Regions from separate parts of the Sporosarcina sp. P7 genome, predicted to be linked through region 1. Evidence: riboswitches for the same ligand, from Rfam matches in the RefSeq annotation. Region 1 holds a riboswitch; each other region holds the start of a gene.
The links. A riboswitch is a leader RNA that binds a small molecule or an ion and turns the genes downstream of it on or off. The one in region 1 is predicted to bind thiamine pyrophosphate.

Region 1 (7,723 bases):
ATGAACATGCGCAAAATAACGTGAAAAACTTAGCCGCTTCCATTGAGGCGTTATCTACAGGCGATATCGCCACTCCACTGGATGAATACTTATATGCAATTGACAACAATTGGTACGCGTATGACTTTGATCAGGAAGTATTTAACTACTTTACAGACTACGTCATAAAAGCACCAAAAGAGCAGCTCATGTGGGGGGCTGGCCGAATTGTCGACCATGAAGATCTGTTCGATACAATCCAGTCATTGAAAACGAAAAAAGAACAAACAAAGCCGGATTTGTCAGTGGAAATCACTACGTTGACAAATGCGCTCGACAGACAGAAGAAGCTATTGGAACAAACCGTAACGGATGAAACAGCCAGTGTGAAAAATTTAGGTGAGCTGTTGAGTGAGCTGAAATAAGTACAAAGAAGTTCCGGTACGTTTTAAAGTTGTTTAGTAATATAAACTTGATTAACATATTAGCAAAGCATTCAAAGCATCGCATATCGCGGTGCTTTTTTTAATGACAAGATTTTATCAGCTCGCTCAAATCAACTATACCAACGAACCAAACTATATTTAGGACTTCCACTGCGATCCATACGTTAGTCTCTATGAACTTCATAATCCAACTTTCCATGCCATAGGATATACTGCTTGAAAATCACTTAGGGGGATTGAAATGAATAGAGACGCCAATAATCAATCAACGTTTGACTATATCGTAGTTGGAACGGGTCCGGCGGGTGCTACTATTGCAAGAAAACTAACGGATACTAAACAAAATTCCGTGCTAGTTTTAGAAGCGGAAGATAATAACAGTAAAGAGCAACCGATTAGAGATTCTTTGTTTGCATTGCCATCTATTCTCACTGACGACTTTTTCCCGCGATACTTCTGGCAAGGAAAAAGTGTCCCTCAGAAAAACGTAATGGGAAGGTCATTTGACTGGACGGGAGGGCGAACATTGGGTGGCGGAACCTCCATTAACAATAACCAGTATGTAAGGCCATCACAGGCGAATATGAAACAATGGGAAAACCTCCTAGGTCCACTTTGGTCACCTGAACAAGAGACCTATCAATTTTCAAAACTAGAAAACTACAATGGCCAAACGGAAAATCCAAATGCGAGAGGATATAACGGGCAGTTGGATATCAGGCAGGCTCCTGCTAATCCAACTACCATGGCTGAAAAATTAGTTAGGGCGATGGAAAAAGCCACTGGTTTCAAAAGAATTTTAGATTATAACGATCCCAACACACCACTTGGCCCTTTTACGAGGTGGCAACTTTACCAGACCCCCTATGGCCAACGGGAAAGTGCGGATACAGCGTTTCTTTCATCGGATGTAGTGAATGAAAACGGTGAAGGAGTAAATGGAAGAAGATTAGTAGTATCTGTTAATTCAACGGTTCAGCGTGTGATTTTTGATAATGAAAGGCGGGCAATAGGTGTTGAATTTCTTAAGGAAGGAAGATGTTATTACGCATATGCTCGTAAAAAAGTCATTTTGTCGGCAGGAATAAATAGCCCTCAACTTTTACTGCTTTCTGGAATCGGACCGTCGGATTCACTTAATAAAGCCGGTATTCCCGTCGTTCATCATAACGCGAATGTGGGAATGAACATGACTACCCATCCAGTTAACACGACCACCTTTACAACGAATCCGAATGACAAAGCACTTCCGGATGCTGATCCCTATGCGCTGTATACGGGTGGAGCCTTCTTACCAGATCCAACACCCGGTGCTGACCCCAACCGTCGTGGGGTGCAACTAATTGGTCAAATCGGTACTGGCGGAATGTTAAGCATCGTCATTATTTTATTGGAACCAAAGAGCCAAGGATCTGTCAAAATCCAAAATGGGGATCCATTAAAGATTGTACTTGCCGATGCGGACTTTTTGAATAAACGCTCCGACCTAGAAACTATAAAAAACATTTACAGAGTTTACATTAAAAATATTGCAACAGAACTATCAAAAATAGATTCGCACTATCAACTCGTTACACCATCACTGGAAACCATTCATGACGAAAACAAACTGGAAAAGTTCATTCAGGAAAACGTAGGTCCAACACATCATATACAAGGCACGCTACGAATGGCACCAAATGAAGAAAATGGTGTGGTGAATGCTGCCGGTGAAGTATACGGTGTAAAAGATTTGATCGTTGCGGATGATTCCATTGCACCGTTTGTTTCGGATGGCAATACGTCGGCGCCAGCTTTCTTTATTGGGGCAAACATTGCTGAACACTTAGTGAGACAGGATCGTATGAATTCCGGTGAAATACCATGACAAATTAAAAGAGAGTATGAGGCCGTCAAACGTATAAACCTGAAGTGCCTGCGTGAAAACAAACATGAGTGTTTAACCATTCAAAGTTGTTTTCAAAACAGGTGCTTTTTTAATCACTTCAAGTAGTATATAATTAGATGAATAACTAATTAGACAAACAACTAAATACTTTAAACGGAAGGAGAGACTCAATTTGAATGAAGTTTTTAAAGCATTAAATGATGAAACGAGAAGACAAATACTAACTCTACTCAGTGAAAAAGGTTCTTTAACTGCCAGTGAAATACATGAAGAATTCGAGATGAGTAAGCCTAGCATTTCCAATCATTTAAACATCCTGCGTAATGCGGGTCTTGTCAGTTCAGAGAAAAAAGGGCAGTACATTTACTACACTCTCCACACAACGGTTCTGCAAGATTTGCTCGTATGGATGATAAAATTGAATAAATAAGTAGGTTGTGAGGGATCGCTTTCCCTTGAACTAATGAATACATAGCTTTGTACTTAAGTTATAAGCTATAGATAGAAGATAGAGAAGCGTGAGTAAGGTATTAAGACTATAGTGACGTTACTATTATTCTCTATATACTTTTCGAATAAACAAAAGACGGTTTTGTTTGCTACTCTTTTTATGCTAGATCGATTGTTTAAGGAAAAACAAAAAGTGCACCTGTGTCGGTAACGAATGTGGATGTTCAGCCATTCATGTTCATTGCAGTCACAGGTGCTTTTTACATTCTAAACAGAGAAGAATGTTTAGTTAACTTTCAGCAAGGGAAATTACATGGAATAGGCGAGTAGAAGATACGTCCGATGAATGCGTGTTTTGCCAATAGAAGAGTTTCCCTAGTAAAAAGGAGTAGATAAAAATGGATCAAATGAATGTACAATCGATGCGATTGAATGATGGAACGAGCCTTCCTTCAATTGGTTTTGGAACCGTGAAAGTAAAAGGTGCGCAAGGTGTGGTCAGTACGTTAACAGCGATCGAAGCGGGATACAGACTGATTGACACATCAACGAATTATAATAATGAAGGAATGGTAGGGGAAGCTATTCGGCGATCATCTGTACCTAGAGAAGAATTGATGATCAGTTCCAAACTTCCTGGTGCTTCACATGATTACGAACGAGCGATTCTGATGATTCAAGAGTCACTGTATCGTATCGGAATCGACTACTTTGATAAGTACTTGATTCATTGGCCACTTCCAAAACAAGATCGATACGTAGAAGCGTGGCAAGCGTTAGTCGATGCGCAGAAGTTCGGACTGATTAAGACAATAGGTGTATCTAATTTCTTACCAGAACATCTGGAGCGTATCATTGACACAACTGGTGTAACGCCGGCTACCAATCAAATTGAACGCCATCCGTATTTTACTAATAACGAACTAGTGGAATACAATAAAAGCCGCGGCATTGTAACGGAGGCATGGAGTCCTTTAGGGCGCGAATTAAACGACGTGTTAGAAAATGAAACGATTGTATCTATCGCGAAAAAATACAATAAAGAACCCGCGCAAATTATTATTCGTTGGAACTTACAGAATGAAGTCTTAACAGTCGTGAAATCATCTACTTACGACCATCAAAAAGCAAACCTTGATGTATTCGATTTTGAATTGACAGAAGAAGATATTCGACAAATTGACTCTTTAGATAAAGGCGAAGCGGGAAGAATAGAAGGGCAGCATCCGAACGAATATGAAGAATTTGATTAAAAATTAATAAGTTCAATAATCCGGATACCTTCAATCGTATAATCAGCGTACAACACTTTGAATTTCTAAAGAAATCAATTTAAATCCCCGTCAAAAAATGACCCACCTCGATCCACATTACAAAGTGGCGAGGTGGGTTTTGTTGTTTTTTATTTTACTAACAATTTTTCTAGGAGACACAAAGAGCACAAAGGCTCTTTTTGAATGGCAGAACATCTATTAATAATGAACACTCTCTATTTTCAAGCATTTCAAGCATTTCCTATAGGTGAAGGTTTCGGTATATTCGTGTATACACTGTGCTTGCAAGAGTGCCAATTGTTCTTCTAATTGATGTAGGTTTCGACGTTTTACAGTAATCTGCTGAATTAACTGTTCAGTTGTCATTACTCCATTCACTCCTTATTAAAGATAGATTTCAGCACCGGATTTTTTGAATTCTTTAGCTTTCTCTTTCATGCCATTTTCTATTGCAAGCTTCTCTTCTAAACTGTTTTCATCCGCATATTTTCTAATGTCGTGTGAAATTCGCATACTGCAAAACTTCGGCCCACACATCGAACAGAAGTGGGCGATCTTTGCTCCTTCGGCCGGCAATGTTTCATCATGATATTCCATCGCGCGTTCGGGATCTAAACTTAAATTAAATTGATCTCTCCAACGGAATTCAAAACGGGCTTTTGATAATGCATCGTCCCGTTTGTATGCTTCGGGATGACCTTTTGCCAAATCAGCTGCATGTGCTGCAATTTTATACGTGATGACGCCTTCACGCACATCCTCTTTATTTGGTAGACCGAGATGCTCTTTAGGCGTTACATAACATAACATCGCGGTCCCGAACCAACCGATCATAGCCGCACCAATGGCAGAAGTGATATGGTCATAAGCAGGAGCAATATCTGTCGTCAAAGGACCCAGTGTATAGAAAGGGGCTTCTTGACAAATCTCCATTTGCTTATCCATGTTCTCCTTGATTAAATGCATTGGCACATGTCCAGGACCTTCTACCATGACTTGTACATCATGGGACCAAGCAATTTTCGTTAGTTCTCCAAGTGTTTCAAGTTCAGCGAATTGGGCCTCGTCATTGGCATCCGCGATAGAGCCTGGACGTAATCCGTCTCCTAACGAAAAAGCAATATCGTATTGTTTCATAATTTCACATATATCTTCAAAGTGTGTGTACAGGAAACTTTCTGTATGATGCAACATACACCACTGGGCCATAATAGAACCACCTCGTGAGACAATGCCAGTCACACGATTAATCGTCATGGGAATATAACGAAGTAGAACACCCGCATGAATGGTAAAGTAACTGACACCTTGCTCTGCCTGTTCAATCAACGTGTCACGGAATACTTCCCATGAGAGATCCTCCACTTTGCCGTTAACTTTTTCCAACGCTTGATATAACGGAACCGTTCCCACTGGGACAGGCGAGTTGCGGATAATCCATTCACGTGTTGTGTGAATGTTCTTTCCAGTTGATAAATCCATGATATTATCTGCACCCCAACGTGTAGCCCAGGTCATCTTTTCCACTTCTTCAGCAATGGATGAGGAGACAGCAGAATTACCGATATTCGCATTAATTTTCACATGGAATTTACTGCCGATAATCATCGGTTCCACTTCTGGGTGGTTAATATTCGACGGAATAATGGCTCGGCCTCGCGCAACTTCCTCCCGTACAAGTTCAGGCGTTACATTTTCACGAATAGCAACGAACTCCATCTCAGGTGTTATAATTCCTTTGCGTGCATAATGCATTTGTGTAACATTCTTGCCACTTTTTGCTCGTAATGGTTTGCGTTTCAACAATGGAAATTCTGTGTCGTTTTGCATTTGTTCCATGGAACGATACCCGTTATCCCGCGGCTTCACTTGTCTGCCTTCATATTCTTCCACGTCATTTCGTTCTACTATCCAGTTCTTCTTGATATTCGGAAGTCCTTTTTTAATATCAACTGTATAACCAGCTTCCGTATATTTACCGCTTGTATCGTAGACACGAAAAGGTTCATTCGGTATTTCGCCTTGATCAGTTACAGTGGATGATAGCTCAATTTCGCGCATCGGTACGAGTATGTCTGGACGACTACCTCGTACATAAATCTTTCGACTTGCCGGAAAGCATTCATGGATATGAATTTCTTCTTTCTTCTCTTGCATTTTGTCATCGTCTCCTTTTGAGGTTTGACCATGACTCGATTCAAGTAAAGGGAATCGGCAACAAAAAAGACCAGTTCCGTAGATAGGACCTGGTCTTCAAAGCGCAAAAATACGCGTCGCTGATAAAATGAAAACTTCCCTACGCTGGTACGAGCCAGATCAGGTCCAAAGAGTCCGGAATGCGTATACTATCATTCCATCTCAGTCCAATAACGTTGGACACCCCTAGTTATAGTATTTAATTGTGTGAACAGGAATAGTCTACCATATAATTAGCTGTTTTTAAAGAGTTAGTATACTTTTGATTTCCATAACACTCAAAAAAGTAGATTCTAATGAGAAATGAATATCTTTGTATGACTTGAAGGATGCATTAGCAGTGATGACGTGAGATAATCAAAAGTGAATAAACAAAGAAGGAAAGATCGTTGTAGTGGAGCTAACGTCGTATAAAATATTAGCGATTGAGAACAATGAAACCTATGGGTATATAAAATCAAATTCCTATGGTGTTATGGGTCATTGTGAATGTAACAAGTCGCATCATATGTGCAGTAATTGGACAAAATATTTTATCGACTAGAAATTTCATTCCCTTGGAGGAGGTAATCAATAAATGTCCTATATTTTATTAATAATTGGATTTATATTATTAATAAAAGGAGCCGATTATTTCGTAGATGGCTCTTCAAATATTGCAAGGCTACTGCAAATTCCCCCTATTTTGATCGGGCTAACCATTGTAGCGCTCGGAACTAGCTCACCAGAAGCGACGGTCAGTATTATTGCGGCGATGGGTGGAAATGCAGACGTCGCAGTGGGGAACGTAGTGGGAAGTAATATTTTCAACATCACCATCGTGGTCGGAATAGCAGCATTCCTATTTCCATTGAAAGTACAGAGCGAAACCATTCGGAAAGAAATTCCGTTCACTTTACTGGCAGGTATTGTCATGTTGGTGTTGATGAGTGATATGGCACTTCAAGGCTTCAGCAGCAATGTGCTCACGCGCGGCGATGGAATCATTTTCCTGCTATTCCTTTCGATCTTTATGTACTATGTGATTGAACTCGGCCTTCGAAGCCGTCAAAATTCCACATTTACACAAGCTACTGAGAACGTGAAATGGGGAAAGAATATACTAATTACCTTGGTCGGGCTCGCAGCGATTATTTTCGGCGGAGATTTGGTTGTCGATCATGCTACGAAGATCGCTTATTCTCTTGGCATGAGTGAAGCATTGGTCGGCCTTACTATCATCGCCATCGGTACATCTCTACCTGAATTGGTTACGTCGATTTCAGCGGCTTTGAAAAAAGAAAGTGAAATCGCTTTGGGGAACATCGTCGGAAGCAATATTTTCAATATCCTGTTTGTTCTCGGGGCTTCCTCTGTCATTACGCCGATCGCGGTGAACGATAAAGTATTTAGTGACGTTGTCATTATGCTTGTATTGACCTTAGTATTGTTGCTATTTGCTAGAACTGGCTTCAAAATTGGTAAGCGTGAAGGTTTGATGCTAGCTGTAA
Region 2 (7,723 bases), on a different contig from region 1:
AATGCTTTGGCACAGATTTTGTCTGCATAGTCTTCCTTGCCTTCACCACAGACGATTCCTTGCATGAAGCCGCGACCACGTGTTGTAGCTTTCAACTGTGGATAGTCTTCGACGATTGTTTTCATGCGCTTCGTAATGAGTTTGGATTTTTCTTGTACCGATTTAGCGAATTCATCTGTTTCCCAATACGATAAAGCCTCAGTCGCTGTCAAGATTGCCATATTGTTACCGCGAAATGTTCCGTTATGCTCAGCTGGCCCGAATGTATCGTATTCTGGTTTGATCAGCGTGAGTGCTAATGGCAAACCGTAGCCACCAATGGATTTCGACAAGCAAACAATGTCAGGCTGAATGCCGGCAGGTTCAAAACTGAAGAATGTACCAGTTCGTCCGCAACCTGCTTGTACATCATCAACAATTAGTAAGATGTCGTAATTTCTGCAGAGACGTTCAACTTCCCGCAACCACTTAAAGCTTGCAGGATTGATACCGCCTTCCCCTTGTACCGTTTCGAGAATCATGGCTGCCGGCAAATCCAAGCCACTGCTTGCATCGGACAAATATTTTTTCAAGAAGTTCAATGATTGACCTTCTTCTAAAAATGTATCAAACGGCATAGATGTCGTATTATTCAGCGGGACTCCAGCTCCACCACGGTTGTATGAATTGCCTGTTACAGACAAAGCACCAAGCGTCATACCGTGGAAACCATTCGTAAAGCTGACAATATTTTGACGTCCGGTTACTTTACGGGCGATTTTCAGTGCACTTTCAACTGTATTCGTCCCAGTAGGTCCAGGAAACATGACTTTATACTCCATATTTCTTGGCTGCAAGATCACTTCGTTAAATCGTTCAAGAAATTCTTTTCTGACCGTTGTACCCATATCTAAACTATGTGAAATTCCATCGTCTTGGATATATTCAATCAATTTTTCTTTCATTTTCTCATTGTTGTGGCCGTAGTTTAAAGCACCTGCACCGGCAAAGAAATCGATATACTCCTTACCTTCCGTATCCCACATCTTATAGCCTTTTGCTTTATTGAATACTGTTGGGAAACTTCTGCTGTAACTTCTCACTTGCGACTCGCGATTGTCGAATACTTCCATTACCTGCTGACTTTTTGTCAGTACCATGTGTAATTAATTCCTCCGTTAGATTGTGTATTTTTCCAGTGTCAAATTGCGGCAATCAGCCAATTTCTCAGAATGGTCCAATGCGGAACAGTTCTTCTGATTCATGCCCGCTGCCAGGGAATTGATTTTTCGTATAGCCGTCCGTAATCGTGCATTCAGTCTTTAAGTCACGTGCCACCCCTTTAAATAGCTTAGCGGATGGAATATTAGACGGTGTAACCGTCGCTTCCATATACCGAATATTCCGACATGATTTACTATGCAAAATGGTATGCAACATACGAGAAGCTATACGCTTTCCTCGTACCGATTCATCGACTGCTACTTGCCAGATAAACAATGTATCTTGCGCTTTTGGTTTAATAAAGCCTGAAATGAAGCCTACAAGCTTCCCATGATCTTCTACGATGATACTCGTATCGCTGAATTGGTCTGCCCACAGCAAATAGCTGTAAGAAGAGTTCAAATCAAGTACTTTCGTATCCTTAATAAGCTGCCAGATGAACTTTCCATCGTCTACAGTGGGAATACGAAATACATAAGGGTCGTTCGGATCCAACCCTGCAATCGAAACTTTGTGTTTTCTATCCAAACCATTTCTCCTCCAAGTTCTCTTACATGTAGTTGCATACATATTTGGGATCTGAAATTTTCTAAGATGTGTACTTCGTTACTTCTTTACCCGAGAACACGATCTACTTACAATACGTTCGTCGAATAGTCATCCATGTGAAGTTTTTGAGAACCGAGCAAATACACTCGGTAGATTCTACTTATGAATCTAGCGGACTTAGCAAGGGTACTTACGTAGAAAGTCCAAAATGGAGATTCGTGCTGGCTACTTTGGGTGCTATCTTTCTGCCTTGCGGTATGAAGAGCAAAAAAGAGCGCCTTTACAAAAGCGGGGAGCTTTTGTTCATGGAAACAGCAGATATATTAAAGATTCGCTGATATGAAAGACACTTTCATTATCTAGAATTCACTATCATACGCATTCATCCAACCAACGTTCACACACTGGTGAAGAAGCAAACTAGGTGTCACCTCTGACACTGGTTGCTATTATAGGGAACCATGAAAACGTTGTCAACAGTAAATATATCATTTTATTTATTTGATTAAAAAGTAAAGTCCCGCTAAGTCAGTCAGCGTATAGCTTGAGAGAACATATAAAAAACCGGAAACATTTTTCGTTTCCGGTTGAGTTTTATGAAAATAATATCTTTTCTAATTCCATTGGTTCAATATATGTATCGCCTCGATAAACGCGCATATTGCCTCCTGAAATTTCATCGATCAACATGATGTTTCGCTGTGGATCACGACCGAATTCCAATTTGATATCATATAGTTCTAAACCTTTTTCCGCCATCTCTGATCGCACTACTTCAGAAATCTGCTGGGTTAATTCTTTCAGTACTGCATATTCTTCATGCGTCAAAATGTGAAGTTGTGCCAAAGCATCTTCTGAAATGGGTGGATCTTGACGTTCATCATCTTTTAGTGTCACTTCCACGAAAGCATCGAGTACTTGTCCTTCTTCAGCATATGCACCGAATCTGCGTAAGAAACTTCCGACCGCACGGTATCGACAAATCACTTCTAATCCTTTACCAAAGACCGTAGCAGGCTTCACCGTCATCGTCACTTCATCCAGATCGGCATCGATGTAATGCGTCGGTACGTTTTGCTCCTCCAATTTCTCGAAAAAGTATTTCGTCATGCGAAGTCCAGACTTCCCAGCACCCTCAATCGTCAGTCCTACTGTGTTGGCACCTGGATCAAATACACCATCTTCCCCTGTTACATCATCCTTGAATTTTAATAGCACGTGGCCATCTTCCAAGCGGTAGACGTCTTTCGTTTTACCAGAATAGGTTAATTTCATCCGTACGATTCTCCTCTATTCATAAATGTGTACTACTTATTCAGTATAAAGCACTTTGACGAGAAGAAAAAGTATTGTTTGACAAAAGTTGATGGGCGTCAAGGTCATTTTCACAAAATATTCTTATACTTAAGTTAACAAATACACAAGAAGAGGATGAGATCAATGAAAAAAGTCGTATTTTTAATGGAACCATTCAGTTGCCCGTCATGTATCAAGAAAATTGAAGGCGCTCTATCCCGAGCTAAAGGCGTACAGCAAGTAAAAGTATTATTCCACTCAAGTAAAGTTCGGGTCGAGTTTGATGAATCTATCGTAGAAGCCAATGAATTGCAGGAGTTGATTGTAAAACTCGGATATCCAGTTCTCAATCAAAAAGTCTCATAAAGAGGAGGTATTCAAATGAATGCAAAACAAACCGTGCGCATCACTTCCCTATCCGCGATTTTACTTGGTGTAGCTATCATCTTGCACTTCGCGGGCTTTCATGATGCGCGTCAGATTACATTAATCGCGGCCACTTTAATCGCGGGTACTCCGATTGCCATAAAAGCTTGGAAAGCTATTCGCATGAAAGCTTTCAGTATTGAACTTCTCGTGACAATTGCGGTAATCGGTGCGCTATTTATTGGTGAGTATGTAGAATCCGCTGCAGTTACGTTCTTATTTTTATTCGGAGCGCTACTTGAAATTCGTACAATGGAGAAAACTCGCTCGTCCCTCAAGGCCCTTATTGATCTGGCACCACTAGAAGCAAGTGTCTTTCGGGATGGTAAAATCATGACAATCGCTGTTGATGAGGTAGTAGTCGGTGACCGGGTAATCGTTCGCTCAGGAGAACAAGTGCCAGTTGACGGACCGATTGTTACAGGCAATGCTTCTATAAATGAAGCAGCCATCACGGGAGAATCTGTACCGGCAGCCAAATCGCTAGACGACCAGGTGTTCAGTGGTACATTAGTAGACAACGGATATATCGAAATAATGGCAGAACGCGTAGGTGACGATACAGCATTTGCTCGTATTATCGAGCTAGTCGAAGAAGCACAGGAAGCCAAGTCGAAAACGCAAAAATTCCTTGAACGATTCGCCAACATCTATACACCTTCCATTGTCGTCTTATCGATGATCGTCTATCTGTTCACACGCAACATCGAAATGACATTAACCTTCCTCGTCATCGCTTGCCCTGGCGCTCTTGTCATTTCCGCTCCCGTTTCTATCGTAGCGGGAATCGGTAATGGTGCCCGACATGGTGTGCTCATTAAAGGTGGCGACGTGATGGAACAATTGGCGAAAATCGACACAGTCGTCTTTGACAAAACAGGCACATTGACCAAAGGACGTCCAGAGGTAACTGATATCCATAGTTGGGGTATCGAAAAAGAAGAGCTACTGCGCCTCACTGCAGAAGTTGAACTATTGTCCGAACACCATCTCGGTCAAACGATTGTCCGCGAAGCAAAGAAGCGCTTGATTGGCTTGACACATCAAGCACGTGACGCAAACGTTATGAAAGGCAACGGCATTCTTGCTGAAGTAGACGGCAAGCAACTCGCAGCCGGCAACCGAAAACTGATGGCCTCGCAAGGTATACCTATTTCTAGTGACGTGGAAGCTTATGCATCTAAGCGGGAAAAGGCAGGTAATACGGCCGTGTTCGTCAGCATTCATGGAAAGATCGCAGGTATTATTTCCATAGCGGATCAAATCCGTCCGGAAGCACAGGCTGCTTTGGCCAAATTACGAAGAAGCGGTATCAAACAAATGATTATGCTAACTGGCGACAATGTCCACACTGCCCGTCTCGTCGGTCAACAACTTGGTCTTGATAGTGTCCACGCGGAGCTTTTACCTGAAGATAAAGTCGCCGCTGTTCAAAAGCTGAAAAAACGAGGACATCGTGTAGCCATGGCCGGTGACGGGATCAACGATGCGCCTGCGATCGCCACGGCGGACATTGGGCTTGCCATGGGCAAAGGCGGAACAGACATTTCCATGGAAACAGCTGATATCGTCTTGATGGCGGACCGGCTTGATCAATTCGCCCATGCCTATGCATTATCGAAAGCGACTGTCCATAACATGAAACAAAACACATTCTTTGCGGTAGGCACAGTCTTCCTCCTGTTGGCCGGTGTACTGTTAGGTAAAGTGTTCCTAGCATCCGGAATGCTCATTCATGAAGTAAGTGTACTTCTGGTTATATTGAACGCCATTCGATTAATACGCTATACTAGTGACAAACCAGCCAATCGAAATATAAGCGAGGTGAAAGTGAATGAGTCAACAGCCCCACAATAATACGACGGATCAAAATATGTGTGTATCGCTCGTTCCGCTGTTCAATCATTTGGAAAATGAACAGATGAAACACGTGGTAGGACTCGCGCGAAACACTTCGCATCCACGTGGAAAAATTATTTACAATGAAGGCGACTGCTCCGAAGGTTTATATATTTTGCATAAAGGACGAATCAAAGTATACCGCCTTTCAGAAAACGGCAAAGAGCAACTCGTACGAATTTTAGAACCGGGAGATTTCACGGGTGAGCTGTCGTTATTCAACGCCAAACCTCATGACGCCTACGCAGAAACACTTGAACCCGTGGAATTATGTATTATTCAACGTGATCAAATGCAACAACTTCTACAAAAGCATCCTGCGATCTCATTAAAGATGTTAGAGGAGTTCTCCTCTCGCCTCGCTCGAACAGAACAACGAGCGGCGCGGATCGGTATGGAAGCAGCAGAAACGCGTATCGCCATGTATCTAGCTGACTTATCTGAAGAACAACAACAATTGAAAGTCGAATTGCCGATGAGTCGCAAAGACCTCGCCTCCCACCTCGGGACGACACCTGAAACGATTAGTCGAAAACTTAGCGCATTCGAGGAGTCCGGCTGGATTCGCCAGTCCAGCATGAAAACGGTGGATATTCTCGATTTGGATGCTTTATTACTATTATAAAAGAAACTCTTTTCATTCTACTTCATACATGATACGCTAGTTCTGAAAACTTAATATTTTGACCATTAGGGGAATCCTTCACAAGGACTGAGAAAAGAGTGTGGCTCTGAAACCCTTATTACCTGAACAGATTAGCATCTGCGGAGGGAAGTGGCGAGTCGTTCCGTATATATTTCTGTCGACACATCCACCACTTTCCGATTCGGGAAGTGGTTTTTTCTATTGGAGGGGAATGAATGAAGTTACTTGGCGTGACCGACGACTGTCTTTCGATTGATGAACTGACTCTCCACTTGCAGCAGACTGCACATTTTCTAGATGCTATTATTTTGCGGGAGAAGTCCAAGACAGACGAACAACTGACAGATTTGATTACGCGTCTTGCGAATAGTGGATTTCCACTCGAAAAGCTCATTATACATGCCAGACCAGACGTAGCAAGCAGGCTGAATCTCACGAAAGTACAGCTGACTAGCTATGGCATGTCTTTACAGGATGCACATCGGAAATTTCCCAAGCTACAATTCGGGTGCTCGATTCATTCAGTTAAAGAAGCAAAGGAAGCGATGGCAGAAGGAGCAGATTGGCTCTTGTACGGGCATGTTTTCGAGACGAAGTCAAAGCCCGGCCTACCAGCGCGCGGCACGGAAGAATTATTTTCTATCGCAAAGTATAGTTCGATTCCCGTGTATGCAATCGGTGGAATTCAGCCGCATCACTTGCCTGATTTACAGCGAAACAGCGTAGCAGGCGTGGCTGTATTATCCCCTATGCGTTCACTAAAAATCTTACAAAGTTATAGAATAGGAGGCGTGTCTAATAATGAAAAAGATTGATCTGAACGGGAAATCCTATTCGGTCGTTCCGGAAGTAGCAACGATTCAACAGCTACTTGAGCACTTGGGATTGGGTGATCGTATTTTAATTGTGGAGAAAAACAAAGAGGTTTTGCAAAAAGATCACTATGACGCACCGATTATGGATCGGGACCAAATTGAAATTATACATTTTGTAGGAGGCGGATGAAGATGTTAAAAATTGCAGATAAAGAATTCTCTTCGCGGTTATTACTAGGTACAGGGAAATATCCTTCATTTGAAATACAAAAGCAGGCAGTTGCAGTATCAGAAGCAGAAATCCTTACGTTCGCAGTACGACGCATGGATATTTTTGAAGCGTCACAGCCCAATTTTCTAGAGCAATTGGATTTAACTCGCTATACATTACTTCCAAATACTGCAGGTGCAAGTACAGCAGAAGAAGCCGTACATATCGCACGTCTCGCAAAAGCATCAGGACTTTGTGACATGGTGAAAGTTGAAATTATTGGATGCAGCCGTTCATTGCTTCCTGACCCAGTAGAGACATTACGCGCTACTGAAATGCTGCTAGAGGAAGGCTTTATTGTATTGCCTTATACGTCAGACGATGTAGTGCTCGCAAGAAGACTATGCGAATTAGGTGTTCATGCCATCATGCCGGGCGCTGCGCCAATCGGTTCAGGCAGAGGCATTCTAAACCCGCTGAATCTGTCATTGATCATTGAGCAATCGAGTGTCCCCGTCATCATTGACGCCGGTGTCGGCTCTCCAAAAGACGCGGCATTCGCGATGGAACTCGGAGCAGACGGTGTATTGCTGAATACAGCAGTATCGGAAGCGGCTAATCCCGTCATGATGGCAGAAGCAATGAAACTCGCGATTGAAGCAGGACGTCTCGGTTATA
Region 3 (7,723 bases), on a different contig from region 1:
CAAACGCAGTAATAATGGCAATAGTAAATGATGCATATAGCGCGACACGCGGATCAACCCCAACGATAAACGCAAAAGCCAATGCTTCCGGAATGAGCGCTAGTCCTACGACTATACCTGCCAATATATCGGCGCGCACATTACCAAACCATTGCTGCTGGAAAGTTTGCATATTGTTCCCCTCTCGTCATAAATAAGTTCATACTATCTTAAAAGACAAACAGCATATCATTTCTAGTCCCATAATAGAATCATTTTAGGAAACAATCTGGATACATAGGGTATAGATATATTCGTCCGATTGTAGGTGAACAGCCAACTAATCAAACAATACACCTCCTAACACTATATACGATATCAAAGAAGAAACTGGTATCAGTAAGTCAACATTTTATCACTATTTAGATAATCAATCCTCAGCAACCACAAATAGTAACTGACTATTTGTGTCTATCGCAATGGATCCAAAATAGCCATCCTTATCTATTCCAACAAATTATAGACCGTGTTATTAGATTAATTTAATGCTCATTTCATCTAATGTACCGTCTTCTACGTTAAAGATGAATAATTGATTTTAACCTCTTTATATTGTAAGAAACTAGACCTATATGTTATTTAGTGTAAGTAATAGACTTTTAACCTATTTTCATAGATTTAAACTTCATCAGGATGTATAATGAAATAAAAACAGACAGGAGTTAGGATTTCGGATGATTAGATTCAATAGTATTAAGTCAAAACTACTAACAGGCTTCTCTATTGTGCTTTTATTAATAGTTTTACTAGGTATGTTTATTTTCTCTACCCTCCACGCAAATAATGAAGCAACGAAAAACATTCTAGAAAAAGAGTTGCCTCTATTAATTGCAGACGAGCAGTTGGCACTTGGTATGGCGAATCGAATCGCCTCCTCCAGGGGATATATTATGACAGGAGAATTAAGCTACAAAGAGATATTTGATACATATACAGAAGATGGTGTAAAGCATCAAACCACTGTTAGTGATCTGGAAAATTCGAAGGAAATACAGGATTTGATTCAAAGAACCGTCGAATGGCGGGAGTACATCACAGAAAATGTTTTCGCGGAATATGAACGTGGTAACAAAGAGTTGGCTGAACGTAATTTGTTGGCCTCGAATGATGAGGCACGCAGCTTAATGCACTCATACGAAAAAGCAGCTGAGGATCGTGAAGTCATCATTATTGATATTGAAAAGAATTTGCTTGCAAGTGGCAAAAATACATTGATTTTGGTTACAAGTGTAATAACCTTAGTTATTCTTTTGAGCATGGTAGTTGCTGTCATTACCGCCAATTCTATTTCCAAGCCTCTTCACGTGGTAATGGAACGAATGAAACGTATCGCTACCGGGAATTTAAGCAGTCCGCCTTTAGAAACAAATTTGCGAGATGAAATTGGACAACTGTTCGCATCTACGAATGAGATGAGTAATAATACGCACAAACTATTGGATGAGATACATACTGTGGCTCAAACGGTTTCATCACAAAGTGAAGAACTGACTCAATCTGCTGGAGAAATAAAAATAGGTACTGCTCAGATCGCTACTACAATGGAAGATTTGGCTTACGGCACTGAATCCCAAGCCACTAACGCAAGTAGTTTGTCGACTTCAATGGAAGTCTTCGTCTCCAAAGTAATGGATGCCAATGAAAACGGAGTCCATATTCAGCAGTCATCAAATGAAGTGCTGAACATGACGAGTACTGGGAGCAAAGTGATGGATTCTTCATTGGAACAGATGAAGATTATCGATCAAATCGTCCATAATGCAGTGACAAACGTAGAAGGATTAGACAAGCATACACAACAAATTTCCCAACTTGTTTTGGTTATACAAGGAATTGCAGCACAAACTAATTTGTTAGCGTTAAATGCAGCGATTGAAGCAGCTCGAGCTGGTGAACACGGTAAAGGATTTGCTGTGGTGGCCGATGAAGTACGGACCCTGGCAGAACAATCTTCCGCGTCCGTTACCAATATCACTGAAATCGTCAATCGGATTCAAACTGAGTCCACTATGGTTACCAATTCATTACAAGAAGGATATAAGCAAGTGGAGGAAGGGACAATCCAAATAAAACGTACTAATGAAACATTTGATAATATAAGTGACGCCGTAACGGATATGGTCAATCGGATCCAAAGTATCTCGAACGACCTTCAAGATATTTCGGAAAGCAGTCAGGAAATGAGTGGGTCCATCGAAGAGATTGCAGCGATTACTGAAGAGTCTGCTGCAGGTGTGGAGCAAACTTCAGCATCTTCACAACAAGCAAGTAGCGCAATAGAAGAAATAGCAAGTAACTCCGACGATTTAGCCCGATTGGCTGAAGAACTCAATGCGCTTGTACGAAAATTTACTTTATGATTGAAAAAGCGTCTGCTACTATGCAGACGCTTTTACGTGATTCGTTTTATTTTTTAGAGGGTGAGAAATAAATATCCCTTCTGCAACCTCTCCCGACAATTTCAATCCACACTCCCTATACGGGGAGCGACCGCAATATATAAACAAAAAACTTAATCCAAGTCTATATATTGTCTATTCCATTATAACTTACTACTCTAAAAAGTTAAACGAAATTTAATTCAGCAGTTTTCCATAAATTAAATGCGCGAACCTATCTGGATTTTTATGTTCCCTTAATAGAAGAATAAACATCAAGATCACTGCGTTAGTGAAGGACTAATAATAATACTTCCACATGCGGGATTAGTCTCCAAGATACTTTTCCCTTTAAAACAGATGAGTGAGTGATTGTTTGTTATTTTCTTTTTGCGGAGTTGTAATATTCTAATCCCTACACTCTTTTATCAAAGCTAGACTTACTTACTGTACAATTATATTCTACAGACAAATATATTTTCAATTACACCCACTTAACGTAGTTGACTCCCGCCAAAATTCCCCCGCTTAATTTCTGCAACTTCATATACCGCCACAAATGCATTTTTGTCTACGTCACGAATGATTTCTTTCATTTTACTATCTTCCAAATGATAAATATTACAAGTGATTTCTATGAATTCCTTATTCGTGAAACTCCCTTGCACCACTTGATAAGTAGCACTTCGACCTAAACGTTCATGAATCTCTTCTATCATCAATTCAGGTTGATCCGTTACAATCTTAAATGTTTTGGAACCACTAAATCCAATTTCCATGATAGATATGACTTTCGATGCGATGAAATAAGCAATTGCTGACATAATCGCACCAGTCAGCCCAAAGACAGTTGAAACGACGATAAAGACAAAAACATTTAGGAATAAGATTAGATCACTTGTCCCAAATGGGAGTTTTCTTGAAAGCAATACTGCGAGCATATCAATACCGTCAAGTGCTCCACCATTACGCAAAGCTATTCCGATTCCGACTCCAATAATGATACCGCCAACGACAGTTATCAATAATGTATCATCTTGAACAATGATGGGAATATGATGCATTAAACTTGTACTGGCGCTTAAGGATACGATGCCCACGACAGAAAGTGCTGCAAAGCGCCTACCTACCTGTTTGTAACCAAGGAAGATAAACGGTATATTTAAAATCGCAATTAATACACCTAACGGAAGTCCAAAAACTTTAGAACCCACAATACTTAGTCCTGTAACCCCACCATCCGATACATTGTTTGGAATAAGGACTGACTCAAGTCCATACGCTGTAATCACTGCACCCATCATGACGAAAAAGGCTTGCAATAGAAGACGTAACTTCTTATGTGACTTCTTTGTAATTACTTTCATCTTCTCATTCCTTTCAGTTATTTAGTAAGTCACATACTTCTATTTACCATACCCTTTTATCTAGATAAACTATTCCATGGACAGTAGATTTTTGTATTTTTTTGTATCAATGACATGACGCGCAACTAAATATAGTAGTAGCATAGAAACCACATGGCCGCAGTAACCCAAGAGTCGTATCGAAAAGGAAAAGACCAGTCATCCCATGATGACTGGTCTTTCTAGTAGTTAAAATCTTGATTTTGCTGGTTTCTTCATTGGGGCTTTATTCATCAAATACGAGATGAATGTATCATCCGCCAAGTTGGGATTGGATGAGTTCAGCAACACAGCTAGATTCTTCGCATCATCGAGCGCTCTATGGGCGTTATGCACTTGAATTCGGTGCGCTCTCAGCAATTGTTGTAGTTTGCCGTTTTCAAATCCATAATTTTTCCATTTGATTTGTCTAACGGAGCAATACCAGTCCATGTCGAGCGTTTCAGGTAATAGTCGACTAACGAAGCCCCTATCAAATGATGCGTTATGTGCTACTATACCGTCTGCTTGATCTAGTATTTTTAGTATTCTATCCATATCAAGCGACTTCCCTCTGACCATCTGATCGGTAATGCCAGTGAGCTGGGTAATGATCGGGGAGATAGAATAGAACGGTTCTTGAAACTCGCAATACTCATCTGCCACTCGAACAATACGATTATCTTCATACTCTCCCAGCATAACCCCTAACTCGATTACTTCACTCGTCTCGGCACGCATGCCTGTTGTCTCCACGTCAATAAATGCTATATGTTTTGTCATGTGAAAACTCCTTTTACACTCTATTTGCATGATATCGAGAATATAATTATGAACAGTTTGATCCTTTTAGTATATCAGGATTTCAATACAATATGTTCCACTTGAACTGTCAGCATTTAATTGAACGTCTAGTAATTTCATAAGTTGCCACACAATTCAACGTGCTGTATACTAGAATTGCTTACATGATTGTCCGTCCGGGTGCTTGAGAGAATCAGGCTGAGATAGCAGATGAATCCTCTGCTGACCGTTAATCTGATCTGGGTAATGCCAGCGTAGAGAGCGTGATCGATGGAATTATACAGGAATCTCTTTCCTTCCTCGGCCGTCTGCTCTTCAGACGGCTTTTTTGTATAAAAAATAACGAGGAGTGGAAGAGTTTGAAAAAGTTAAAGTTTACCGATTTATTGATCACCATCATGATCGGCGTTGTATTTGGCGTGCTCATGAAGTTTTGGGATGATTTATACACTGTCGTCAAACCGATCATGCCTGTTGCACGTCAACTGCTTTACGGTATGTGGTTCATGGTGGGACCGTTTGCCTTCCTATTATTACGAAAGCCCGGTACTGCATTCATCGCAAGTATTGCAGGGGCTTCCTTGTCTTCATTTGCCGGCCATGGTATTGAAGTATTGATGTATGGATTCGCACAAGGACTTGCTGCTGAATTATTGTTCGCTGCATTCCGTTATCGACGCTATTCTATTTTAATTGCAGGGTTAGCAGGAGTCGCGTCATGTCTTGCAAGTTTCGGACTTGATTTGATTTATGGTTACGCAGCACTCGAAACATGGGCACTCATTGTGAAATACGGATTACGTGCAATCAGCGCATTCATCTTCACAGGTATTTTCGCTGTGTTTATTGTAAAAGCGCTAGAAGCAACAGGTGTGACATCGCTAATTCGCCCCGTCGATAAGAAAGAATATACGATGCTTGATCAGTAAAAGCGGAGGTATGATCCAACTATGAATAACATCAGCGTTACCGATTTACGACTGAAGTTTCCTGGAGAAGATGCTTTGGTCTTTAAGGACCTCTCCTTTTCTGTTCAGTCCGGTGAAAAAGTTCTCATGCTCGGTCCTAGCGGTTGTGGGAAATCCACTTTACTTCAAGTACTGAGTGGCATTATCCCGAACTCTATCGAACTGCCAATGAAAGCAACAAGCATTCAGTTACCAGACTCGTGGGGGTTCGTTTTCCAAGACCCAGATACACAGTTCTGTATGACCTACGTCGATGAAGAACTCGCATTCGTTTTAGAGAATCTTCAGGTGCCACGTGAAGAAATGGCACCTCTTATTGAGGAGGTGTTGAAGCGTGTAGACTTGCACTTGATAGATGCCCACACGCCCATCAATGAAATGTCTCAAGGTATGAAACAACGGTTGGCATTGGCTTCTGTTTTATTATTGGAACCGGACGTGCTATTTCTGGACGAACCTTCCGCATTACTGGATCCGGAAGGCACGCAACAGATTTGGACTTCTATTAAAGAAGCAACCGCTGATAAAACTGTGATCATCGTGGAGCATAAAATCGATTTGATTGCTGACTGGGTAGATCGTGTTGTGTTGTTTAATGATCATGGTGTCATACTAGCAGACGGTTCACCTGCAGATATTTTTGCAAACTTTCAGGAAGAACTGAAACGTTATGGCATTTGGTATCCAGGGGTATGGGAAGAATATAAAACTTCTGATGCATTTCAATTGATGATGCTAAATCGTCAAGTGGTTTCATCACAAGAGAAAATTCATATCGAGGATTTTCACGGTTATCGTGGTCTAGTGGAGAAGATTTCCGCCAAACATGCGACTGTACAGGCCGGTGACTGGATTACGATTGTTGGGGAAAATGGTTCTGGTAAAAGTACATTGCTTTTATCTCTTATGCAATTGCTTCGGACTAACGGCGTCTATGAAGTGAACGGCGTAGCCATTGTGTGGAAAAAGAAGAAACGGCAACTCCCGAAAGGTCTATCGCTCGTCTTTCAAAATCCCGAACTACAATTTGTAACGAACTCGATCACGGAAGAATTAACAGTATCTTTGCACGGTATGCCAAAAGCCGATGCAGACATGTATGCAAAGGAATTGATGCGCTTATTTAACCTGCCCGATTCCGTTTCACGCCATCCTTATCAACTATCTACGGGCCAAAAGCGTCGCTTGAGTGTAGCAACTGCCCTTACTCCTAGTACGGATATCCTGTTACTCGATGAACCTACTTTTGGACAGGATGCACGAAACACATTCGCTATTCTTGAGAAATTGGAGCAGTTGCGCACGAAAGGCATGACAATTTTGATGGTTACGCATGATACGGAAATAGTAGAGAACTTCGCTACTGCTGTTTGGACTGTAGTTGACGGCGTTGTGCATACGGCTAATGAAGTTGGTGGTGCAAAGAGTGTTTAATTGGTTCACACCTAAACGCGAAACCTGGCTATTCCGAGTCAATCCCGCGCTAAAATTCATCGTATTTTTTGCGTTCTTGATCATTACGCTTGTGAATCAAAGTTTACCTTTTGCTATCTCACAAGCTATTCTATATGGAATATTATTTTATATATTCAGCGGCTATTCACTGAAGAAACTTTTATTGCTTTCCATTCCGTTAGTCATTTCATTCCTGTCCACTGGATTGACGATGTTATTATTCGGTAAGGGTGAAACGGTGTTGTGGCAATGGGGACTACTCAAGATTTCCGAAGAGAGTATTCAACACGCGCTGTTGCTCGGGAGTAAATCACTTTCATTTGGCTTCTTCGGCTTTACGTTTATCTTAACAATCCAACCCGTACTATTCTTTTATGCTATGATGCAGCAGTTTCGTCTGCCGTCTAAATATGCCTATAGCTTTATTGCAGCTTTTCGTTTAATTCCTGCTGTCACTGAAGAGCTGCAAATTCGTAGGAATGCTTTAAAAGTACGGAATATCCAGTTTTCAAAAGGATTTAGAGGTATATATGAACGATTGCAGTCCCATACAGTTCCTCTATTTGCCCAAAGTATACGTCGCGCACAACGCATTGCCGTGGCGATGGAAGCTAAACAGTATCAGATGGGTGCTGCGAGGACGTATTATTATCCTACACGGTATACCGGGGTAGATATGGTGTTTTTACTTGTC
Region 4 (7,723 bases), on a different contig from region 1:
ATCCGCTACTGCGACAATCGCAGGGATATAGCGCTCGGATTCTTTAATAGTCAGCTCCAGACGGGATATAAATGAGGACAGTTCCATCATGAAGTCACCGCCACTTACTTGCAAATTATATACTAATTCTGAGACTTCTGCGTCTACATCCAATTGATCACCGAAATCCTCTTTTAACATATTTTTCACTAGTAATTGCTCGGGCGTTTCTTGTACATACTCCTCGTCAATGAAACACAATAATTCTTCTCTTCCAGGTATATAATACGGCTTTCTAGCTGCGTTTTGTCTTAGGTTGTCCTTCTCGGCTTCTTCGCTTGTCGCTTCAGCTACAAATTCGTTTGATTGAATATAGACGAAGCTCTCCTCTAGTTTCTCTTTCACTCGCTTAGTTTGCAATAATCTTTCCACTTCATCCAATGAAATCTTCTCTTCATTTTGATCATTGTAAATCTCCATTACTTTTTCAATAGGCACAATCCCATATAGATTTGTGCACGCCACAATATACTTCATTACCATTTCTTTATTCAACATACACACGCCTTTCGCTGATCTGGATACATTCCCTATGTACTCTTTCTGTATTATATCAAAACTATTACCTATTGTTCTGCCTGAGAACATTTTGATCATCCTTGAAGGTTTCATAATATACTATACCAACTAGAAAATTCAGGAGGAATGGTATGGGTGCTATAAATGGCAACGAGTTTGTGCGTAGAATAAATGAGCAGGACGCGGAGATTTGGCTAGATGGACAGCAATTAAAAGGACCTATTTCTAAACATCCAGCCTTTAGAGGGCTTATTGAAACAAAGGCTTCTCTGTATAATTTACAATTATCACCTGCACATAAGGCTCTCATGACATACGCCTCACCAGTCACAAACGAGCCAATTGGACTTTCTTACTTACAACCGAAAACTAAAATGGATTTGCAGAAACGAAGAGTTATGACAGAAGAATGGGCAAGACTTTCCTGTGGCTTACTTGGTAGAAGTCCAGATTACCTCAATACTGTGATTATGAGCTTTGCCTCTTCTTCCCCTCACTTGCTCGGCAAAGAAAACTGTTTTCCAGAACATATTCAAGCGCTGTATGAACGTGCGCGAGAAGAAGATCTATCTTTTACTCACACCTTTATTACACCGCAGGTCAACCGATCACAGAATGCCTTTAATACGTCAGATGAACCGATCTCCGCGAAGATTGTAGGCAAGACATCTGAAGGGCTCATCATTAAAGGAGCAAGGCTACTAGCCACACAGGGCGGCGTGACGGATGAAGTGTTGGTGTTCAGCACGCCTTCATTTCTTGGGGATCCTGATGAAGCTTTCGCCTTTTCCATTCCTTCCAGTACAGAAGGTTTACGTTTTCTTTGCAGGGAATCATTTGTAGGCGGGAATTCTACGTTTAATTACCCACTGAGTTCACGGTTTGAAGAGATGGATGCTATAGTTGTTTTCGATAATGTTCTCGTCCCGTGGAAGCGTGTATTCTTTCATCACAATAAGGAAGTAGCTTCAGAATTTTTCTCAATGAGTTCATTTCATCCATTTGCTACCCATCAAGTCATTACGAGACAGATCGTCAAGACGGAGTTCATATTAAATTTGGCAGAGCAACTCGTCCAAACGATTAATATAGCGGAATATCTCCACATTCAAGAGAAATTGTCTGAAATAATTATAGGGCTCGAAACGATGAAAGCCTTGCGAGATAAATCCGAAGCCGATGCATTACCCGATCAATGGGGTTATATGTGTCCAAGTGCGATACCACTTCAAATAGCTAGCAATATTTTCCCAAAAGTCTATCCGCGTTTTAGTGAAATCATTCAGCTAATTGGAGCGAGTGGGATGGTTGCGCTACCTACCGATAAGGATTTTCATTCGGCTATTCAACCTGATCTCACAAAGTACCTACAAGGTGCTACGAAAACCGCGTTAGAACGTGTACAACTATTTCGGTTGGCTTGGGATTTGACGATGAGTTCGTTCGGCACAAGACAAACGCAATATGAACGGTATTTCTTCGGTGATCCAGTTCGCTTATCAGGACATCTATACCGATCCTATCCAAAAGACGCAGGACAAGAAATGATACGCCGTTTACTCTCAGATTAAATGAAAAGTCAGTAATTTGCCGAAATTATGTCAGCTCATCGTATTTGCCAGATGCTACACCTTGTATATGGAGTTGACGATTATGGTGCTATCTGTAAATAGAATTGAGCTATTTCAAGAAGCAGTCCAGTTTATTCACAGTTGTTATGATGAACTAGGACTTTCACGAGAAGAACAAATCAACATTGGTGACTCTACATCCATTGAAATGACTAAGTTATGTGAAAGCCTTGGTTGGCAAGGAGCCAAAACACCTTTTGATGTACTACCGCTTGTCATTCAAGAGTATGGGAAATCTCCGCGGCTTTTTGAATTGCCAAAGTCGTTAGTAAAAGAGGTACCTATCAGTCATTCCGAAATCAAAGGAATTTCTGAGTTGCATACAAAATGGTATGCTGTTCCGATCATTTCCAATATGCGTCTTGATATCGGTGGAATTGAACATCCCATGGCACCATTTAACGGCTGGTATATGGGTACGGAAATTGGAGCGCGTAATCTTGCAGATGCGGACCGTTATAATATTTTGCCGTCTGTCGCCAAACGGATGGACCTTAACACGAAATCCAATCGATCTCTTTGGATAGACAAAGCACTTGTAGAGTTGAATATAGCCGTTCTACATTCCTACCAGCAAGAAGGCGTCACACTTGTTGATCATCATACCGCAGCTAAACAATTCAAATCGTTCGAAAAGAAAGAGCAAAGTGCAGGAAGAAAAGTGACAGGTAACTCGGTATGGCTCATTCCACCACTATCACCCGCCGCTACCCATGTCTATCACAAACGGTTTGCCAATGACATTATCACTCCCAATTTCTTTTATCAAAGAGATCCCGAATAAACCAACGCCCCTACACCATGTTATATGGTCTAGGGGCATTGGCTTATTGAACAGGTATTTCTTGAAAATCGATGCGAATAAATTTACCTGTTTCAGCTGAATAGGTGACAGTCACTATTACACCGAATTCCCGCTCTTCCTCTTTTAACCAAAGCTGAAATTTCTCCACGCCCGTAACTTTTTTTGAGTCGGTTGCGATATGCAAATAATCCTTGATATCTGCATGAGGATATTTGAGCATCGTTTGTTTGATCGCAAGCCTTGACCATTTGGCGTATGCCGGTACTTCCACTTTACTAAGTGCAGCAGCTGACTCATCACTAGTACCCGACCCACTTGTCAATAAAACTCCAAGTGCCAAACCTATTTTTGCAAAGATGGCGCACACCTCCTTTAGGAATAGCATGCGCTGTTTATATCCATTCAATTCTAAATGAAATACATCCAACTTAAATAGTCGGACGTTTCTTTTATATTAATTTGTAATCATCTGTCCTTCATGCATACCAGGCCACATTTGCTTCGTGTAGGCCATGTCCCAGAACATATACTCATATCGAGTCGTATTAAGGAAGATCTCCTCTAACCTCACTAATTCTGATTCAGGCTTGCCTTCTGCAGTTTCGTCCATTAATTCTAAGCACCAAGTAGCCAACTCGCCAAAGTCTTCCGATGAATACATGCGAATCCAGTCACCATACAATGGATGTTCCAGCGCACCAGGCAATTCCGAAAGCTCTTTGCCGATCTCCCAGTAGCTCCACGCACACGGCAATAATGCAGCGACAACTTCCGCTAGAGAGCCGTTTTGACTTACATGTAGCATATAGTGCGTGTACGCTAGGACAATTGGAGACGGCTGAGCATTCTCGAGCTCTTCCTCGGTAATGCCAAAGCGTGCTGCATATTGACGGTGAAGTTCCATTTCAGTGTGTAGTGTACCGTTAAGCAATGCAGCAAATTTACCCATCGTCTCTACATCCGTAGCCTTCATCGTGCCCACAGCAAACACTTTCGCGTAGTCAATTAAATACAAATAGTCTTGCACCATATAAAAACGAAACTTCTCCTGATCCAACAGACCATTTCCAATCTCTTGGACAAACGGGTGACTATGATTCTGTCTCCAAATCGGTAATGTCTTCTCTAATAAACGTTCTGTAAACTTCATGTATACTCTCCCCTTTTTCGTGATAAATGAAAAAGCCACTTCTTGACAAGAAGTGGCGGAGAGACATCACAGAGCACAGAAATAAGCTAAGTAACATCTACACCACTTCCTTACGCCGGTATGAACCGGATCAAGTTAAAGGGTTAAAGCATATGCTTCTCTCAGCTCCACAGAGCACCCCTAGCGGTAACAACTATTTCATTTGTATATTCATTGTAGTCTTAACTTGTCAGAAAGGTCAAACGAATTGAGATTGCACGTAGCCTACATACAACACAGTGATTGGCAGAAGACCTTATGTTTGTCTCACTCAATCGAATACGTTTATTCGGCAGATTTCACGAAGTGTCAATTTGTTATTCTAGATGTTCTTTTAGCTTTTTCTCAACATCTTCTTCTATTTTTTTTACGCGCTCTTCTTCTAGTTTACGTCGTGGTTTAGGATGATACCATTCAATTTTGCCATTAATGAATGTACCTTTAAATTCTTCGCCTTGAATCTTCAATTTAAATGACTGAAGTGGTCGAGTTTGACTTCCGCTATTCGATTGTTCGATCTCAATATCATCCGCTTCACTTCGAATCCCTTGCTCTGATAGAAGTTCCAAAACTTTATCCTCTATGGCAATTACTTCTTCTTCGCCAACATCATGTTTGGGATGTGGATTAAGCCATTGGATTTTACCGTCATGATAGTCACCTTTATACTTACGACCTTCTAAGATGAGCTTAAACTGAATTCGCTCGTACTGCCTGTCTTCAAAAACTTTTTCTGCTTCAAAGTCATCTACCACAGGGAACACCTCCAAAAATAGTATAAAGCCTCTTTTTATAAAATGGCTCATCTTACGTTATCCATAACTACTAATTCAAGCCTTCTAGCCTGAAGTTTAATTACCCATCATTCCTGCTCACGTAAAAATCCTTTAAAAAAATTTAAACTCTAATATAACTTAGCAATAGGTTGTTGTCAAATCCATTAATATTCTACTATGCTTTATATCATTCGAATATATGGTCCAAACACCGTAAGTCGTAGCGAACTTACTTCCCGTACACTCTATTACATCTTCACTCACTACCAGGCGGAAGATCAACTTCACACATGTGTAACAACTTTATTGCAGCCTTTAATAATTACCGTGAATGTTGAACCAATACACGCAAAGACTGCTATACATTCTATTGACTTGACGGACATGGTTAATCCTACGAATGACACACCACGTATGTATAATAATACCCTAATTTTTGTGTTTCAATCATTTGAACAGTGACAAAGTTGTTTGAACAAACTGCAGAATATATACGGAATAATTTAGCCTTCTTTATTACTTTCCATGCATATTAATTTCTGCAGTAATAGCATAACGGACAGAAAATGCCCAACAACTCATTGAATTGTCGGGCATTTTCTAGTACTTCCTTAAAAAACTTGGTTTCATTTGATCCCATTCTTCGCTAATTACGTGGTGGCAGACTGAAATAATTCGCTCTACGACTTGTGTATAGTTTGCCAAAATGCGTATAGTGAAGCCGGGAACGGCAAGCTTAGACAATCCGAATGCAAATTCTCCAGCCTCTTGTTGAAGAGTTTCATATAATCGATCCAATAGAGCATCATTCGTTTTTTCTCCAACGACAATTAAGGAACCCAAATGTGTGTATCCTTCCATAAAGCCTAACTCATTCATATTTTGTGACGCTGGATGAAGTTTTATATGGTCAAAGACAACAAGTTGACCTTCCATATAAATCTCGGTTTTCAAACGGAGCATGTCATAGCTGAATTTTTCTCCTTCCGGCGACCAGCCCGGAGTCAAAATTTCAGCATACAGCAAAGTTGCTCCTTTTTCCATGTATATACTATTTTTTTGATAGCAACTGGCATCTTTGTATGCAATAAGTGCATCCGGTAAGTACTCTAGATAACTATCCTTCTTCATACGAATGACTGTTTCTTGATAGACTTGCTCGGTCGGTGTTCTATATACTTTCGTCGCTGACTGGGTCGTCAACGTCAGCATCGCTCGTTCACCAAGCGTGACTTTCATTTGATACCGATCTCCATCTAAATAGCCACCGCCAGGATTCAATAAATAATAGCATGGATAACTATTTTTATTGAAATAGACGGGACGCATCACTTTAAATGCACCTTGAAAGTAAACGCTTTTCGCCACGGAGCGTCCTTGTCGGTTTTCCATGACAAGGTCAAGAACACCTGTCCATTCAGGCATCTTGTCCTAGTCCTTTTAACAAAGCGTGTTTTCTGACCCATTCAACCACTTCATCTAGTCCTTGATCATCTTTTAAATTGGTGAAAAAGAAAGGTTTATTTCCTCTAAATACTTTTGTGTCGGACTCCATTACCTCAAGTCTCGCCCCAACGTATGGTGCCAAATCTGTTTTATTAATAATAAACAAATCAGATTTAATCATTCCTTGTCCACCTTTGCGCGGGATTTTTTCACCTTGCGCTACGTCAATTATATATATGGAAAAGTCTACGAGTTCTGGACTGAAAGTAGCCGCTAGGTTATCACCGCCACTCTCTACAAAAATCAACTCGAGGTCGGAATGTTTTTCTTTCAATTCATTAATCGCAGCGAAATTCATCGAAGCATCTTCACGAATTGCCGTATGTGGACAGCCTCCTGTTTCCACGCCGACAATACGGTCTTCCGGAAGAATACCGTTCGCAACTAAAAATTTGGCATCTTCTTTCGTATATATATCATTGGTAATAACCGCCATACTCACTTCGCCATCTAACGCGCGTGTAATTTTTTCAACAAGCATGGTTTTTCCCGCACCAACTGGTCCACCGACACCTATTTTAATTGGTCCCATTCTAAGCACATCCTTATTATCAATTTCATTTCATTTATTACGAACTAAAAATACGTATCCCGACACGTTCATGTTGCATTTGTGAAAGCTCAAGGCCTGGCGATACAACGCCAAACTCTTCTTCGTCTAATTCCATTATTTTGTCTGTCGTTTGCTGAAGTTGTTGTTGAAAAGTGTAAATGATTTTCTGTCCAGCAGTTTGTCCAAGCGGGATTGCCCGTACAGCATTTTGCACAAGACTAACAACCGTCGAGTATAAGTAATATAAAACCGTTGTATTCTTTTCTACTTGAAGATGATGTCCGATCATCGTAAAAACAATGGCTGGATGGCCAAAAGCTTGTTTATCACGAATTTTTTGGGCGTAAGTAGTTAACACAGGTATTTTGTAAATGGCTTCTGCAATGTTTAACATTCTATCACCCATACGCTGTGTACCATCACGTGATTCGCGAGCAAGATTCTGTACAGTCAATATGCGGTCCAATTCCCAAACCTTATCCAGGTCATCGTTATCCAGTGCATCATATGAGAGTCTTACAGCCAAGCCGTCTGCATAAGCAAGCTGTTCATGCACATAGACATGTAACCACTCAGAAAATGTGTTAGCATCGGTGACCTTGTCTTTTTGAATATAGGTTTCTAACCCGAATGATTGACTAAAAGAGCCGATGGGAAAACTAGAATCGCATAGCTGTAACAAAGATAACGCATGATTAGTCATGA

Region 2: linked by a shared signal. The riboswitch ahead of CSV60_RS04825 (thiamine phosphate synthase) and the one ahead of thiC (phosphomethylpyrimidine synthase ThiC) in region 1 are both predicted to bind thiamine pyrophosphate.
Region 3: linked by a shared signal. The riboswitch ahead of CSV60_RS07770 (ECF transporter S component) and the one ahead of thiC (phosphomethylpyrimidine synthase ThiC) in region 1 are both predicted to bind thiamine pyrophosphate.
Region 4: linked by a shared signal. The riboswitch ahead of tenA (thiaminase II) and the one ahead of thiC (phosphomethylpyrimidine synthase ThiC) in region 1 are both predicted to bind thiamine pyrophosphate.

What each region holds. Positions count from the first base shown of each region.
Region 1 covers NZ_PDZF01000004.1:192,250-199,972, reverse strand. Annotated here, with positions in the region: gene CSV60_RS06415 (M28 family peptidase) at 1-404, shown strand, start outside; gene CSV60_RS06410 (GMC family oxidoreductase) at 667-2,292, shown strand; gene CSV60_RS06405 (autorepressor SdpR family transcription factor) at 2,486-2,743, shown strand; gene CSV60_RS06400 (aldo/keto reductase) at 3,162-4,016, shown strand; gene thiC (phosphomethylpyrimidine synthase ThiC) at 4,422-6,194, opposite strand; TPP riboswitch at 6,314-6,431, opposite strand; gene CSV60_RS06390 (calcium/sodium antiporter) at 6,811-7,723, shown strand, end outside.
Region 2 covers NZ_PDZF01000003.1:116,420-124,142, reverse strand. Annotated here, with positions in the region: gene ectB (diaminobutyrate--2-oxoglutarate transaminase) at 1-1,139, opposite strand, end outside; gene ectA (diaminobutyrate acetyltransferase) at 1,207-1,731, opposite strand; gene CSV60_RS04845 (phosphoribosylaminoimidazolesuccinocarboxamide synthase) at 2,347-3,027, opposite strand; gene CSV60_RS04840 (heavy-metal-associated domain-containing protein) at 3,193-3,414, shown strand; gene CSV60_RS04835 (heavy metal translocating P-type ATPase) at 3,430-5,331, shown strand; gene CSV60_RS04830 (Crp/Fnr family transcriptional regulator) at 5,309-5,998, shown strand; TPP riboswitch at 6,056-6,164, shown strand; gene CSV60_RS04825 (thiamine phosphate synthase) at 6,235-6,834, shown strand; gene thiS (sulfur carrier protein ThiS) at 6,821-7,024, shown strand; gene CSV60_RS04815 (thiazole synthase) at 7,021-7,723, shown strand, end outside.
Region 3 covers NZ_PDZF01000006.1:82,318-90,040, forward strand. Annotated here, with positions in the region: gene CSV60_RS07750 (SulP family inorganic anion transporter) at 1-172, opposite strand, end outside; gene CSV60_RS07755 (methyl-accepting chemotaxis protein) at 714-2,399, shown strand; gene CSV60_RS07760 (YitT family protein) at 2,912-3,784, opposite strand; gene CSV60_RS07765 (exonuclease domain-containing protein) at 4,013-4,585, opposite strand; TPP riboswitch at 4,773-4,884, shown strand; gene CSV60_RS07770 (ECF transporter S component) at 4,966-5,535, shown strand; gene CSV60_RS07775 (ABC transporter ATP-binding protein) at 5,557-7,008, shown strand; gene CSV60_RS07780 (energy-coupling factor transporter transmembrane component T family protein) at 7,001-7,723, shown strand, end outside.
Region 4 covers NZ_PDZF01000001.1:215,762-223,484, forward strand. Annotated here, with positions in the region: gene CSV60_RS01160 (hypothetical protein) at 1-627, opposite strand, end outside; gene hpaB (4-hydroxyphenylacetate 3-monooxygenase, oxygenase component) at 690-2,129, shown strand; gene CSV60_RS01170 (nitric oxide synthase oxygenase) at 2,212-2,973, shown strand; gene CSV60_RS01175 (DUF3889 domain-containing protein) at 3,017-3,400, opposite strand; gene tenA (thiaminase II) at 3,449-4,144, opposite strand; TPP riboswitch at 4,235-4,336, opposite strand; gene CSV60_RS01185 (YheE family protein) at 4,501-4,938, opposite strand; gene CSV60_RS01190 (urease accessory protein UreD) at 5,560-6,384, opposite strand; gene ureG (urease accessory protein UreG) at 6,377-6,997, opposite strand; gene CSV60_RS01200 (urease accessory protein UreF) at 7,035-7,721, opposite strand; gene ureE (urease accessory protein UreE) at 7,714-7,723, opposite strand, start outside.